3 regions of the Marinobacter salinisoli genome follow, and region 1 is predicted to be linked to each of the others. Evidence: predicted binding sites of a transcription regulator. Region 1 holds the regulator's gene; each other region holds the start of a gene.
What was found. The regulator sigma-54, encoded in region 1, starts transcription at its own class of promoters, with help from an activator protein. The targets are predictions, from matches to a motif close to ANTGGCATNNANNTTGCTNT.
Positions count from the first base shown of each region.

Region 1 (4,162 bases):
GCGCTGAAGCAGGGACTGTTCGTCCGCATCGAGGAAAATAACCTCGACCGTCAAACCGGTGCCTTTGAGTCGCTCATGAATGTCTTCGAAATTGCTCAGCTCGCTAGACAGGTTGCGGGCATCAATGCTGACGGCCATTTTGCTGAGTCGACCCGGCTTGGCCTGGTCGGTCGCTTGTTGGGTCAGGGGCGACAACAATCCAATGGGAAGGTTGTCGATACAGTAATAGCCAAGATCCTCAAGGACATGGAGTGCTGTACTTTTACCGGAACCAGACCTGCCACTGACAACGATCAGTTTCATGGTGGGTTCAGCCTCCCTGAGTGGATGGTTACGAATTCGTTGCGGTCATCTGCTGGTAAAGGGTGCCGGGTGCATCGCATTGGCGAAGCCGGTCACAAAAGATCCGTTCGTTGAACTTCTCGGCCAGCTGGCTAAGCAGTTCGAGATGCTCGCTGGTGGCTTCTTTCGGCACGATCAGGGCAAAGATAAGGTCAACGGGCTGATTGTCGATGGCGTCGAACTCGATACCCTCCTCCAGGGTTACCAGGACGCCAATGACCCGATCGAGCCCTTCGAGCCGGCAGTGGGGAATGGCGATGCCCTGGCCAATGCCGGTGCTGCCCAGACGCTCCCGCGCAACAAGATTATTGAAAATCTGGCTTTCGTTGAGCGTGCTGTCGTGCTGATGGATTTGGTCGGCAATAAATTCCAGCACCCGTTTCTTGCTTGATGCAGAAACTTTGCAAAGCGTCAGTTCGGGCAAAAGGATATTGTCAATTGTCAGGGATGTGTCGCTCATGAATCGACTGCAGGTCGGTTAAAAAAAGCTGCGGCAGGGTAACCGTGCCGCAGCGCTCTTGGCTAATGCTGGTGAAAGCTCTGGCTACCGGGAACCGTTGCCGTGCTTTCGCTCCACGTTCTTTTCCTTGTGCTTGAGGATCTGACGGTCAAGCTTATCAATCAGGGAATCAATTGCCGCATACATGTCATCATTTTCAGCCTTTGCGTGAATTTCACCACCAACCACATGCATGGTTGCTTCCGCCATCTGGCGCACTTTCTCGACCTCCAGGGTAACCTGGCAGTTGTTGATGTGATCAAAGTGCCGCTCCAGCTTTTCGAACTTCTCTGAAACGTAATCCTTGAGTGCGGGAGTCAGTTCTACATGATGGCCTGAAATGTTGAGTTGCATAGGCGTCTCCTGTTGTCATCATGCCGTCCCAATGGGCCGGGCTGAAAGCCAGCGCAGCGGTGTGCGCCAGCGAAATTGTTCAGGGGCAGCCTTGGCAGACCGTATTCCCCTAAACCAGTCTTTTTCGTTCGTTGGATGGCGGAATGTGCATGGCTTCCCGGTATTTGGCTACCGTGCGTCGCGCCACCCTGATGCCCTGTTCTCCTAGCATGGCCGCAATTTTGCTGTCGCTCAACGGCTTTTTTGGTGTTTCCGCTGCGATCAGTTTCTTGATCATTGCACGGATGGCCGTCGAAGAACACTCCCCGCCTTCGTCTGTACTGACGTGGCTCGAGAAAAAATACTTCAGCTCGAAAATACCCCGGGGAGTGTGCATGTATTTCTGCGTGGTCACCCGGGAGATCGTCGATTCATGCATTTCCACCGCCTGCGCAATATCGGACAGGATGAGCGGTTTCATCGCCTCTTCGCCCTGATCCAGAAACCCCTGCTGGTGCTCGACGATGCGCGTAGCCACCTTCAGCAGCGTTTCGTTTCTGCTTTGCAGACTTTTGATGAACCACTTGGCTTCCTGCAGCTGATCTCTGAGATAGGTATTGTCGGCGCTGCTGTCCGCCCGCTTTATTAATGAAGCATAGCTCGCATTGACGCGGATGCGCGGTGCAATCTCGGGGTTTAGCTCAACCCGCCAGCGGCCATTGTGTTTCCGGACAATTACATCGGGAATCACGTAATCGGGTTCCGCCTGATCGATAACATCACCCGGACGCGGGTTGAGATTCGTGATCAGGGCGAGCACGTCACGAAGCTGGTCTTCTTTCAGCCGGCTCCGGCGAAGCAGTTGCGCGTAATCACGGTTGCCCAGCAGGTTAATGTAGTGGGTAATAACCAGTCTTGCCTGCGGCAGCCAAGGGGTTTCCGGTGGTAACTGGTTCAGCTGGATAAGCAGGCATTCCTGCAAATCCCGGGCAAATACGCCTGACGGATCGAAATGCTGCAGACGGTGCAGTACCGCCTCCACTTCGTCGAGTTCCAGCGGATCCTCGTCCTGCTCATCCATCAGGCCGGCGTGGATTTCTTCCAGCGGGCTGGTCAGATAGCCACGATCATCGACCGCATCCAGCAGGGCATGGGCAACAGCTGCGTCTCGTTCACTGAGAGGGGTCAGGTTCAGCTGCCACAGCAGGTGATCGTGCAGGGTCTCAGTCGGTGAATTCCGGGTCTCGAAGTCGTGATCATTTTCGTCATCGTTACGAGCGGCCGACGCCGGTGCTGATTGATAGATGTCGTCCCAGGCTGTGTCTACCGGGAGATCGTCGGGAATGTTGTCCGGTGCGTCATTCTCGGTGGACCAGTCGGGGCCGGTATCCGGTTCGTCCCAATCTTGCTCGGGGTCTGGCGCGGCGTCTCCGGTTACTTCGCTCTCAGCGGAGCTCTCGGCCTTTTCAGCGTCGTCACTGGTGGTGTCTGGCTGGTTGTCGTCGTCTTCCGACGTTTCCAGCATTGGGTTGGATTCCAGTGCCTGCTGGATCTCTTGTTGGAGATCGAGGGTAGATAGCTGCAGTAGCCGGATCGCCTGTTGAAGCTGGGGGGTCATCGTCAGGCTTTGACCCAGCTTTAACTGTAAAGAGGCTTTCATCACCATGGTTCAGGATCCGTTACTCATCAGCTCACGCGATTACGGAATGTGTAGTAAAACTCTATATGAGACCAGCGGTTGCGGAATTTTCGCCGGCTAGCAAGTTCTTTGCCGAGTTTACTCGGTAGCGATTGCCAAGACAATCTGGTGCAGGGTGTCACAGTCGGAATTCGTCCCCGAGATAGACTTCCTTCACCTGTTGATTGGCGAGGATGCTCTCGGCGTTTCCAGAGGCAATAATGTGCCCGCCGGACACAATATACGCGGTTTCGCAGATGTCCAGGGTTTCCCGGACATTGTGGTCGGTAATCAGCACGCCAATGCCTTTATCCCGGAGGTGTCGGATAATGTGTTTGATGTCGCTGACCGATATGGGATCGACCCCGGCGAAGGGCTCATCGAGCAGGATAAAAGCCGGCTCCATGGCCAGTGCACGGGCAATTTCCACGCGCCGGCGCTCACCACCGGACAGTGCCATGCCGGCGCTGTCACGGATGTGGGTAATGTGGAATTCTTCCAGCAGTTCTTCGAGCTTGTGTTCGCGCTCGCTTCGGCTCAGGCGTTTCCGGGTTTCCAGGATTGCCATGATGTTGTCACGTACTGACAGTTTTCGGAACACCGAGGCCTCTTGGGGCAGGTATCCAATGCCTTTTCTCGCGCGACCGTGCATGGGCAGGGGTGTGATGTCCTGTCCGTCGATGGTGATGCGGCCATGATCGGCAGGCACCAGACCCACAATCATGTAGAAGCAGGTCGTTTTACCTGCGCCGTTGGGGCCGAGCAGGCCAACGATCTCGCCGCTGCGAATCTCCAGCGAGACGTCAATAACCACTTTTTTCTGTTTGTAGCTTTTCGCCAGATTACTGGCTCTCAGAACTGCCATCGGATCCCTGTTTTTTGCTGGTGCTACGTGGCTGAATGACCATTTCGACACGGCCTCGACCGGAGCTGGTTTCGCTGCCACCCTCGGCGGTTACAACTCGACGGACGGTATCATAATGAATGACCTCTCCGCGGAACAGGTTCCCGTTCTGCTGTATGATGGCGTCTCGCTCGAACGTCAGTTCATTATCCGAGGCGGACCACTTAATACTAAGCGCCCGCGCATCGGTTTCACCCGATCCGTCCCGGGCTGGCTGCTGGTAGCGAGCAGGGCTGCCGGTGGCTTCCACCCGGTTGAGATCATTTCCGGACCGGTAAAGCACAACCCGGTCTGCGGTCAGGCGGGTTTTACCCTGAACCAGTTCGACGTCGCCGCTGTATGTGGCTATGCCCTGGCCATCATCCAGCCGGGCGCTGTCTGCGCTGACCCTGATCGGTTGGTCGGA
Region 1 covers NZ_CP071247.1:3,360,816-3,364,977, reverse strand. Annotated here, with positions in the region: gene rapZ (RNase adapter RapZ) at 1-303, opposite strand, end outside; gene ptsN (PTS IIA-like nitrogen regulatory protein PtsN) at 332-802, opposite strand; gene hpf (ribosome hibernation promoting factor) at 887-1,195, opposite strand; gene LPB19_RS15335 (RNA polymerase factor sigma-54) at 1,305-2,834, opposite strand; gene lptB (LPS export ABC transporter ATP-binding protein) at 2,992-3,717, opposite strand; gene lptA (lipopolysaccharide transport periplasmic protein LptA) at 3,695-4,162, opposite strand, start outside.

Region 2 (4,162 bases), 200 kb from region 1:
GTCGCTCCGACGACAGCGGCCGCCCCACTGGCGTGATCGCTAACGAGCTGGCCGAGGAGCGGTTCAAGAAGCACGTTGCCCATGTCAGCACCCTGCCCGAACGTTTGGCGCGCGCGGTCTGAACAGCGGCAACACCACCTATGAGGCTGTGCCCGTCACAGCCTCTGTTTCCCCTTACAAAAACAAGTACTAGCAGGAGACAGCTATGTCCGTATCACAATCCGGCAGCACAACGTATACCGGAGCACAGGAAGGTGCCAGCGCCAAGCGTGGCCTCTGGTCCTCACGCCTGGCCTTTATCCTGGCCGCCACCGGTTCTGCGGTGGGCCTGGGTAATATCTGGAAGTTCCCCTACATCACCGGCGAACACGGCGGCGGCGCCTTTGTGCTGGTGTATCTGCTGTGTATTGCGGTGGTCGGTATCCCCATCATGATGGGTGAAGTGCTGATCGGCCGGCGCGGTGGTCGCAGTCCGGTCAACAGCATTCGTCTGATTGCCGAGCGCGACAGGCTCAACCCCCTTTGGCGCATGATTGGCGCCGTCGGCGTTCTGGCCGGCTTCCTGATCCTGTCTTTCTACTCTGTGATTGGCGGCTGGGCTGCCTCTTACGTGGGTACGGCAGCCAGCGGCCAGCTGGTGGGCCAGTCTGCCGATGCCATCGGTGCGATCTTCTCCGGCCTGCTGAGCGACCCGCTCACCCTGCTGATGTGGCATACCGTGTTCATGGCGCTGGTCATGGTGGTGGTAGCCCGCGGTGTTCGTTCTGGCCTTGAGCGTGCGGTCAGCATCCTGATGCCCGGCCTGTTCGTGCTGTTGCTGCTGGTTGTTGGTTACGCCATGACCACCGGCGAATTTGGCCGTGCGGCGGCGTTCCTGTTCCAGCCGGACTTCTCCAAGCTGACCACCTCCGGTGTGCTGGTTGCCCTGGGCCACGCCTTCTTCACCCTGAGCCTCGGTATGGCGGTGATGATGGCCTACGGTTCCTACCTGCCGAAGAACGTGTCCATCGCCAAGACCTCCATCACCGTGTCTGTCATCGACACCGGTGTGGCCCTGCTGGCTGGCCTGGCGATCTTCCCGATCGTGTTCGCTAACGGCCTCGAGCCGGGTGCAGGTCCTGGCCTGATCTTCCAGACCCTGCCGCTGGCCTTCGGTCAGATGCCCATGGGCAGCCTGTTCGGCACCCTGTTCTTCGTCCTACTGATTTTCGCGGCCTGGACATCCGGCATCTCCCTGCTGGAGCCCATCGTTGAGTGGCTGGAAGAGCAGAAGGGCATGAACCGCACCGTGAGCACCCTGGGTGCGGGCCTGGTGTGCTGGGCGCTGGGTATTGCCTCGATCCTGTCGCTGAACCTGTGGTCCGACTTCGCACCGCTGGGCAGCATCGCCATGTTCGAAGGCAAGACCATCTTCGACCTGCTCGACTTCTTCACCGCCAACATCCTGCTGCCGCTGGGTGGCCTGCTGGTGGCTGTGTTCGTCGGCTGGGTGATGTCCCGCCAGGCGGTCGAGAACGAGCTGTCGCTGTCCGAGCCGATGTTCCGCCTGTGGTACACCACCGTGCGGTACTTCACGCCGGTTGCGGTTGCTGTGGTGTTCATCTACAACCTGATGTAAGCCTCACAACCTGAAACGACAAAGCCCGCTTCCGAGCGGGCTTTTTTATTCGGGAACGGAAAAGAGTGCGACCAATCAGCCCGAAACTACCTGTTCGGTGCAAGCAAGCCCTAAAATATAAGTGTCCACTTATTTTACATGTCGCCCAAAACAAAATCATAACCTTCTGATAAAAAACACTTTATTTAACCGGCATTTCTTTTGCTTATTTACCCCCTGCAAGACCCTCATTCATATGAAAAAGGAAGTTAATGATGAAAAAAATAGTTGCAGGGATTGGCGCTCTATTACTCACTCTGTCCTTCTCTACTAATGCCGGCCTTATTTACGACGAAGCTACTGATGGCGACATTGGAACTGGTCTGTCCGGTATGTCGATTTGGCGCCTCGAAGAAGGAGCCCTATCTATTCTGGGTACTGCTAACGTAGGAGATATCGACGAGATAGGCATTATCGTGAAGGAGGGTTTTGAGCTCATTTCAGGCACGTTCCAGGCTTGGTTCAGTGGCAGTGGCAATGGCAATTACAACAGCGACGGTGCCCAGACATTAGCTGGCGACCTTTTCCAGGGCGAAATCAAGAACGGCGAAACCTTTGTTGAGATCGCTCCATTCAAAATACACCGTTTCCGCACCAGCGGCTTCTATGCAGATGCAGACGTCACCTATCGCTACGACTTCAACGTCAAGGCTGTTCCCGAGCCGTCCACCCTCGCACTCCTCGCGCTGGGTGTCGCAGGCCTGGCTTCCCGCCGCGCCAGAAAAATCGCTAAAGGGTAAAACACGCCGATTTTCGTGAGATAGCGATTGAAGGCACCACCCTCTTCGGGCGGTGCCTTTCTGTATCCGGGCAGATCGATTTTCAAAACCAACCCCGGCCCACGCCCGGCTCACACCTCTAGATCAGCCGCAAGGCTGCTTCCAGCGTTTCCCCGATTCGTGCGTTAAGCTTCAGGTCCGCCAATTCATCCGCCCGGGTCCGCCCCAGGTTCAGCGTGGCGATGGGCTTGCCCCACTCGCTCGCATAGCGACAAAACCGAAAGCCCGAGTACACCATCAACGACGAACCCACTACCAGCAGCCCATCACTCTGGCGGAGCGCATCCAGTGCGGCTTCCACCCGCTGCCTGGGCACGAAATCCCCGAAAAACACCACATCCGGTTTCAGGATGCCGGCACATTTGGGGCAATCCGCAGGTTTGAAACCGGAGAACTCCACGTCGAGGTCGGCATCCCCATCGGGCGCGACCCCGGCACTCAGGCCGGTAAAGCCCGGGTTCAGATCAGCGCACCGGTCGTGGACTTCATCACGGGTGCAACGGTAGCCGCAGCTCATGCAGAGCACTTCATCGGCCCGGCCGTGCAAGTCGATCACCGATCGGGAACCGGCTCGCTGGTGCAGGCGGTCGACATTTTGCGTGACCACCAGCGGGCAGTGATTGCGATGCTCCAACTCCCGGATGTGATGATGGGCAGGGTTGGGCCGGGCATCACGGATCAGGGGCCAGCCGATCAGACTGCGCCCCCAATAGCGCTGCCTGGCTTCGTGACTGTCCAGAAACACCTGATGCTGAACAGGCTGCTTGCGTTTCCACGCGCCATCGCCGTCGCGGTAATCCGGAATGCCGGAATCCGTGCTGACACCGGCGCCGGTGAGCACCATCAGTCGCGGATGGTCTCGAACGAACTCGGCAAGCAGCGCCCCGGCCTGTTCCGGCTCATGCTGAACCACTGGCTCCACGGCGTCGGGCAACCGCTGACTACTACTGAAGGGTCGGGTTCGATGGGTTATCACAGGTAGAGCGCCCCCGATAAATTCAGCCCGGCTTCCGGGCGACATAAACGGTGTTGAAAGACTCCCTGTTCTGAAACGGATTGAAAAAAGTGACGACGTGGCAGGCCACATCGACAAACACTTCCCTCAGTACCGCCATAAATTCCTCATCCTCACCCTCGTTGGACCACATGGCGAAGATTCCCTGCGGCTTGATCTGCCGAGCCATCTGGCCAATGTTGGCGACGGTATAGAAGCTGGCGTTGGAATCGTGAAGCAGGGCCCGGGGCGAGTGATCAATATCCAGAAGAATGGCATCGAAGGTTTTGCCGGGCGACTCAGGGTCAAAGCCGCCCTCTGAAGGCTCGGCGATGGCGAGATCAAAAAAGCTGCCATGCACGTACCGGCTCCGAGCATCGGCGTTTATATCCGCCCCCAATGGCACCATTTCCTGCTGATGCCAGCGAATGACCGGCTCCAGGTACTCAACAATCAGCAACTCCCCCACCCGTTGGTGCTTGAGCGCGGCAACCGCCGTATAGCCGAGGCCAAGCCCGCCAACAACCACACTGAGGTTGTCACCCGGCGTTGCCTCCAGGCCGATGTCCGACAGCGCCACCTCGGCGTCCACAAACATGCTGGACATCAGGAACTCTTCCCCGAGCTTTACTTCGAAGATATCGCGGTTGCCGATCGCCGGGATGCGGCGCCGACGCAGGGTGATCTCTCCGATTTCGGAGGGTTGGCTATCGATTTGCTCGAAAAGAAGTC
Region 2 covers NZ_CP071247.1:3,558,518-3,562,679, forward strand. Annotated here, with positions in the region: gene LPB19_RS16235 (Glu/Leu/Phe/Val family dehydrogenase) at 1-122, shown strand, start outside; gene LPB19_RS16240 (sodium-dependent transporter) at 206-1,618, shown strand; gene LPB19_RS16245 (PEP-CTERM sorting domain-containing protein) at 1,873-2,397, shown strand; gene LPB19_RS16250 (NAD-dependent protein deacetylase) at 2,516-3,457, opposite strand; gene LPB19_RS16255 (polyamine aminopropyltransferase) at 3,435-4,162, opposite strand, start outside.
Region 2: LPB19_RS16245 (PEP-CTERM sorting domain-containing protein) is a predicted target of sigma-54. The motif match lies at 1,807-1,826, and genes of this name have one in related genera.

Region 3 (4,162 bases), 1.5 Mb from region 1:
GTAACCACCGGCACCCTGGGCTTCTTTCACCACCAGTTCGTCCAGATGGTCCAGCACATACTGCAGATCTTTCGGTTTGCGGCACTGCCAGGTAGGAACGTTCTTCAGAATGGGCTCTTCGTCCAGATAGAAACGGATCATGTCTGGCACATAGGGGTAGATGGACTTGTCGTCGGCAACCCCGGTGCCCATGGCGTTGGTCAGCACCACGTTACCGGTGCGGTATGCGGAGTACAGACCGGGCACGCCGAGCATGGATTGGGGGTTGCCGGCCAGCGGATCGAGGAAATCGTCGTCGATCCGGCGGTAGATCACGTCCACCTGCTGCGGGCCAACGGTGGTTTTCATGAAGACCTTGTTCTGATGGACGAACAGGTCCGCGCCCTCTACCAGTTCCACGCCCATTTGGCGGGCCAGGAAGGCATGTTCGAAATAGGCGCTGTTGAAGCGCCCCGGGGTCAGCACCACGACGGTTGGGTCCGGCTTGAGGGATGCGGCCCGAAGCGTTTCACCCAGCAGGTTCGGATAGTGGTCGATCGGTGCCACCGGGCTGTGGGCGAACAGCTCCGGGAACAGACGCATCATCATGCGCCGGTTTTCCAGCATATAAGAGACCCCGCTGGGGCACCGCAGGTTGTCCTCCAGCACATAAAAGTCGCCGTCGCTGTGGCGAATCAGGTCAATGCCGGCGATGTGGCAGTACAGGTTGCGGGGCAGCTTCAGTGCCTGCATGCCGGGCTGGTACTGGGGGTTGGCAAACACCTGCTCGGCACTGATCACCCCGGCTTTGACGATGTCGAAATCGTGGTAGATGTCGAACAGGAATTTGTTCAGCGCGTTGACCCGCTGGCGCAGGCCGGCCTGCAGTTTGTGCCAGTCGCTGGCCGAGATCACCCGGGGAATCAGGTCGAACGGGATCAGCCGGTCGGCACCCTGCTCTTCACCATAGACGTTGAAGGTGATGCCCAGACGCTGGAACAGCACATTGGCTTCCCGGCGTTTCTCGGCGATCAGATTTTCGTCGGATTTCTCAAGCCACTGCTCCAGCATGCGGCAGTGAGGGCGTACTTTATTGTTCTCGTCGAACAACTCGTCATACAGACCGGGGCCCGGTGTCTGGATATGCATGATTCCGCTCGTCTCCTTCGACGGTGTTCGTTTGTTTCCTCCGTACCAACGGACGAATATCGGGATAAAACAGGCAAATGCCGCGCCAGTTGGGACAATTTTTTCTTTTAAGACATCAGATTAAGAAAACACGACGTTGTGAAGGCTGTCAATTGACTCCGCAAACGAGAACAGGCGATCCGAAGATCGCCTGTTCAGTGTTCGCGGCCGGTGCCGGCTTATTCGAACGAGGTTGCACCAATTCGGTGAATGCTTACGTCCGCGCCTTTGAACTCCTCTTCTTCGGTCAGTCGCAGGCCAGACACAGCATTGACGATGCCGTAGACAATCAGACCGCCCACGAACGCCACCAACACACCGGCCACCGATCCGATGATCTGGGACATCAGGCTGACGCCACCGAGGCCACCCAGGGCTTCCTGGCCGAAGATGCCGCAGGCGATGGCACCCCAGACCCCGCACACACCGTGCAGCGGCCAGACACCCAGTACGTCGTCCAGGCGTTCGATCTTGTCCTGTGCCCACTCGAACAGATAGACGAAGATGGCGCCGGCGATACCGCCGGTGATCAGCGCGCCCACCGGATGCATCAGGTCAGAACCGGCACACACGGCAACCAGGCCCGCCAGTGGCCCGTTATGGATAAAGCCCGGGTCCTTGCGGCCAACCACCATCGCGACCAGCACGCCACCGACCATTGCCATCAGGCTGTTGACGGCCACCAGGCCGCTGATGCCGTCGAGAGTCTGGGCGGACATCACGTTGAAGCCGAACCAGCCCACAGTCAGGATCCAGGCGCCCAGCGCCAGGAAGGGGATGTTGGACGGTGCGAAGGCGACAACACGACCGTTGCGATAGCGGCCGGAACGGGCGCCCAGCAACAGAACCGCGGCCAGGGCAATCCAGCCACCAACGGCGTGCACCACAACGGAACCGGCAAAATCGTGGAAAGATGCACCAAACTGGTTCTCCAGCCAGCTCTGGAAACCGTAGTTGCCGTTCCAGATCAGGCCTTCAAAGAACGGATACACAAAGGCGACGATCAGACCGGAGGCAATCAGCATGGGGTAGAACCGGGCGCGCTCGGCAATGCCGCCGGAGACAATCGCGGGGATCGCGGCGGCGAAGGTCATCAGGAAGAAGAACTTTACCAGCTCGTAGCCGTTGCCGGCGGTCAGTTCGCCGGCGCCGGTCATAAAATGGCTGCCGTAAGCAATGTAATAGCCGATGAAGAAATAGGCGACGGCGGAGATGCCGAAGTCGGTCATGATCTTGACCAGCGCGTTAACCTGGTTCTTGTGCCGCACGGTACCAACTTCGAGGAAGGCAAAGCCGGCGTGCATGGCCAGTACCATGATGGCACCGATAAGGATGAACAGCGTGTTGGCGCTTTCGGTCAGGGTGTGTACTGCACTCGCGATGTCCACGGTTTTTCGCTCCTGATGTGAGTTCGGGCCTCTTCCGGGCCGTTTTATGCTTTTGTAGAGTGCATGGAAGCAATATGTGTTCCAAAATGATGCATATCTACCGGTGGTGGGCGATTGGGGTGAGCGGTGGTGGTCGTTGAGCGTGAAAGGCGAGAATTAATGCACCCATATGATGCAGGAGGTTGTAATCTGCACCAAAGTGGATCGATTACCAGGTAAGTGGCGATCGGGCCTCGTCGCGATTTTCCGCAGCCGGCAGAGGCTGAATGTCGATCACCGCGTTTTCCTTTGCCGATTCGGCTTCAATCAGTTCACGCAGCTCCAGTTCGCGCTCTTGCAGCGGGCCGGAAAGGTCGACAATGATTTCGACGCGCCGGTTCTTGGCGCGGTTGTCTGCAGAGGTGTTGGGTACCCGGGGCCGGGTGTCGGCCAGGCCTTTGACCGCCAGACGCGTCGGTTCGACGTCTTCCGTCGCCAGCAGCACATTGGCCACGGCCGCCGCCCGGGCGGCAGACAGATCCCAGTTGCTGTAAAAACGGGAGGTGCGGATGGGGACGTCGTCGGTGTGCCCCTCCACCATCAGGTCGCCGGGCATCTTGGCCAGCACAGTGGCCATGTCCAGCAGCAGACCCTCGAATTCCCAGGTCAGCTGTGCCGAACCGGAGGCAAAGGAGCCTTTCTCTTCCACCCGGATAACGATGCGGCGCTGGTCCTGCGCCACGTTTACCCGGCCCTCGGCGATGGGGTCCTCAAGAATGGCGAGTACGCTGCGGGTTTTTTGGTCCAGGTCTTGCTGAATGGCCGCTGCAACGGCCTTTTCGGTCGCGCTTTCGGTAGGGCTCTTGAGGGTTTGCAGTTCCGGCGCTTCCTCGGTGGTGGTCTGGCGAACCTGATTCACTACCGTGGGCTCGGGTTGGGCCGGCGAGAACTTGTCGAAAATGGGGCTGGTGCCCTTGGGAATCTCCAGCGCTTCGACATCGCGCTGGACGCCAAAGGCCTTGGCCATTTCGCCGGCGATTTGCTTGAACTTGTGTGCATCGATCTCGGAAAACGACAGCAGCAGCACGAAAAAGCACATCAGCAGGGACATCAGGTCCGCAAAAGTGACGACCCAGGCAGGAATGCCGGGTTTTTCCTCTTCAGGCAGATCATCCATGGTCAGCCAACCGCCGTCTCGGGTTCGCCCTCGATATCCTTATTGCGCTCTTTGGGGGGCAGGTAGCTCGACAGCAGTTGCTCCACCACGCGGGGGTTGGTGCCCGCCTGAATAGCAACCAGGGCATCGATGTACAGGGATTGCATGCGGGCTTCTTCGGTCATCCGAAGCGACAGTTTGTCGGCAATCGGATTGGCAATCATGGTGGCCAGAATCGCACCGTACAGGGTGGTCAACAGGGCGACGGCCATGGCCGGTCCGATGGACTTCGGATCTTCCATATTGGACAGCATCTGCACCAGGCCGATCAGCGTACCGATCATGCCCATGGCGGGACCCACGTCGGCCAGGGCGGTAAAGACCTTGGCGCCCGACCGGTTGTGTTCCAGGGTCATCAGGCGCTCTTTGTTCAGCACCTGCTTGATGGTGTCGCCGTCCTGGCCATCCACCA
Region 3 covers NZ_CP071247.1:1,112,092-1,116,253, forward strand. Annotated here, with positions in the region: gene LPB19_RS04980 (circularly permuted type 2 ATP-grasp protein) at 1-1,128, opposite strand, end outside; gene LPB19_RS04985 (ammonium transporter) at 1,347-2,555, opposite strand; gene LPB19_RS04990 (MotB family protein) at 2,764-3,711, opposite strand; gene LPB19_RS04995 (MotA/TolQ/ExbB proton channel family protein) at 3,714-4,162, opposite strand, start outside.
Region 3: LPB19_RS04985 (ammonium transporter) is a predicted target of sigma-54. The motif match lies at 2,622-2,641, and genes of this name have one in related genera.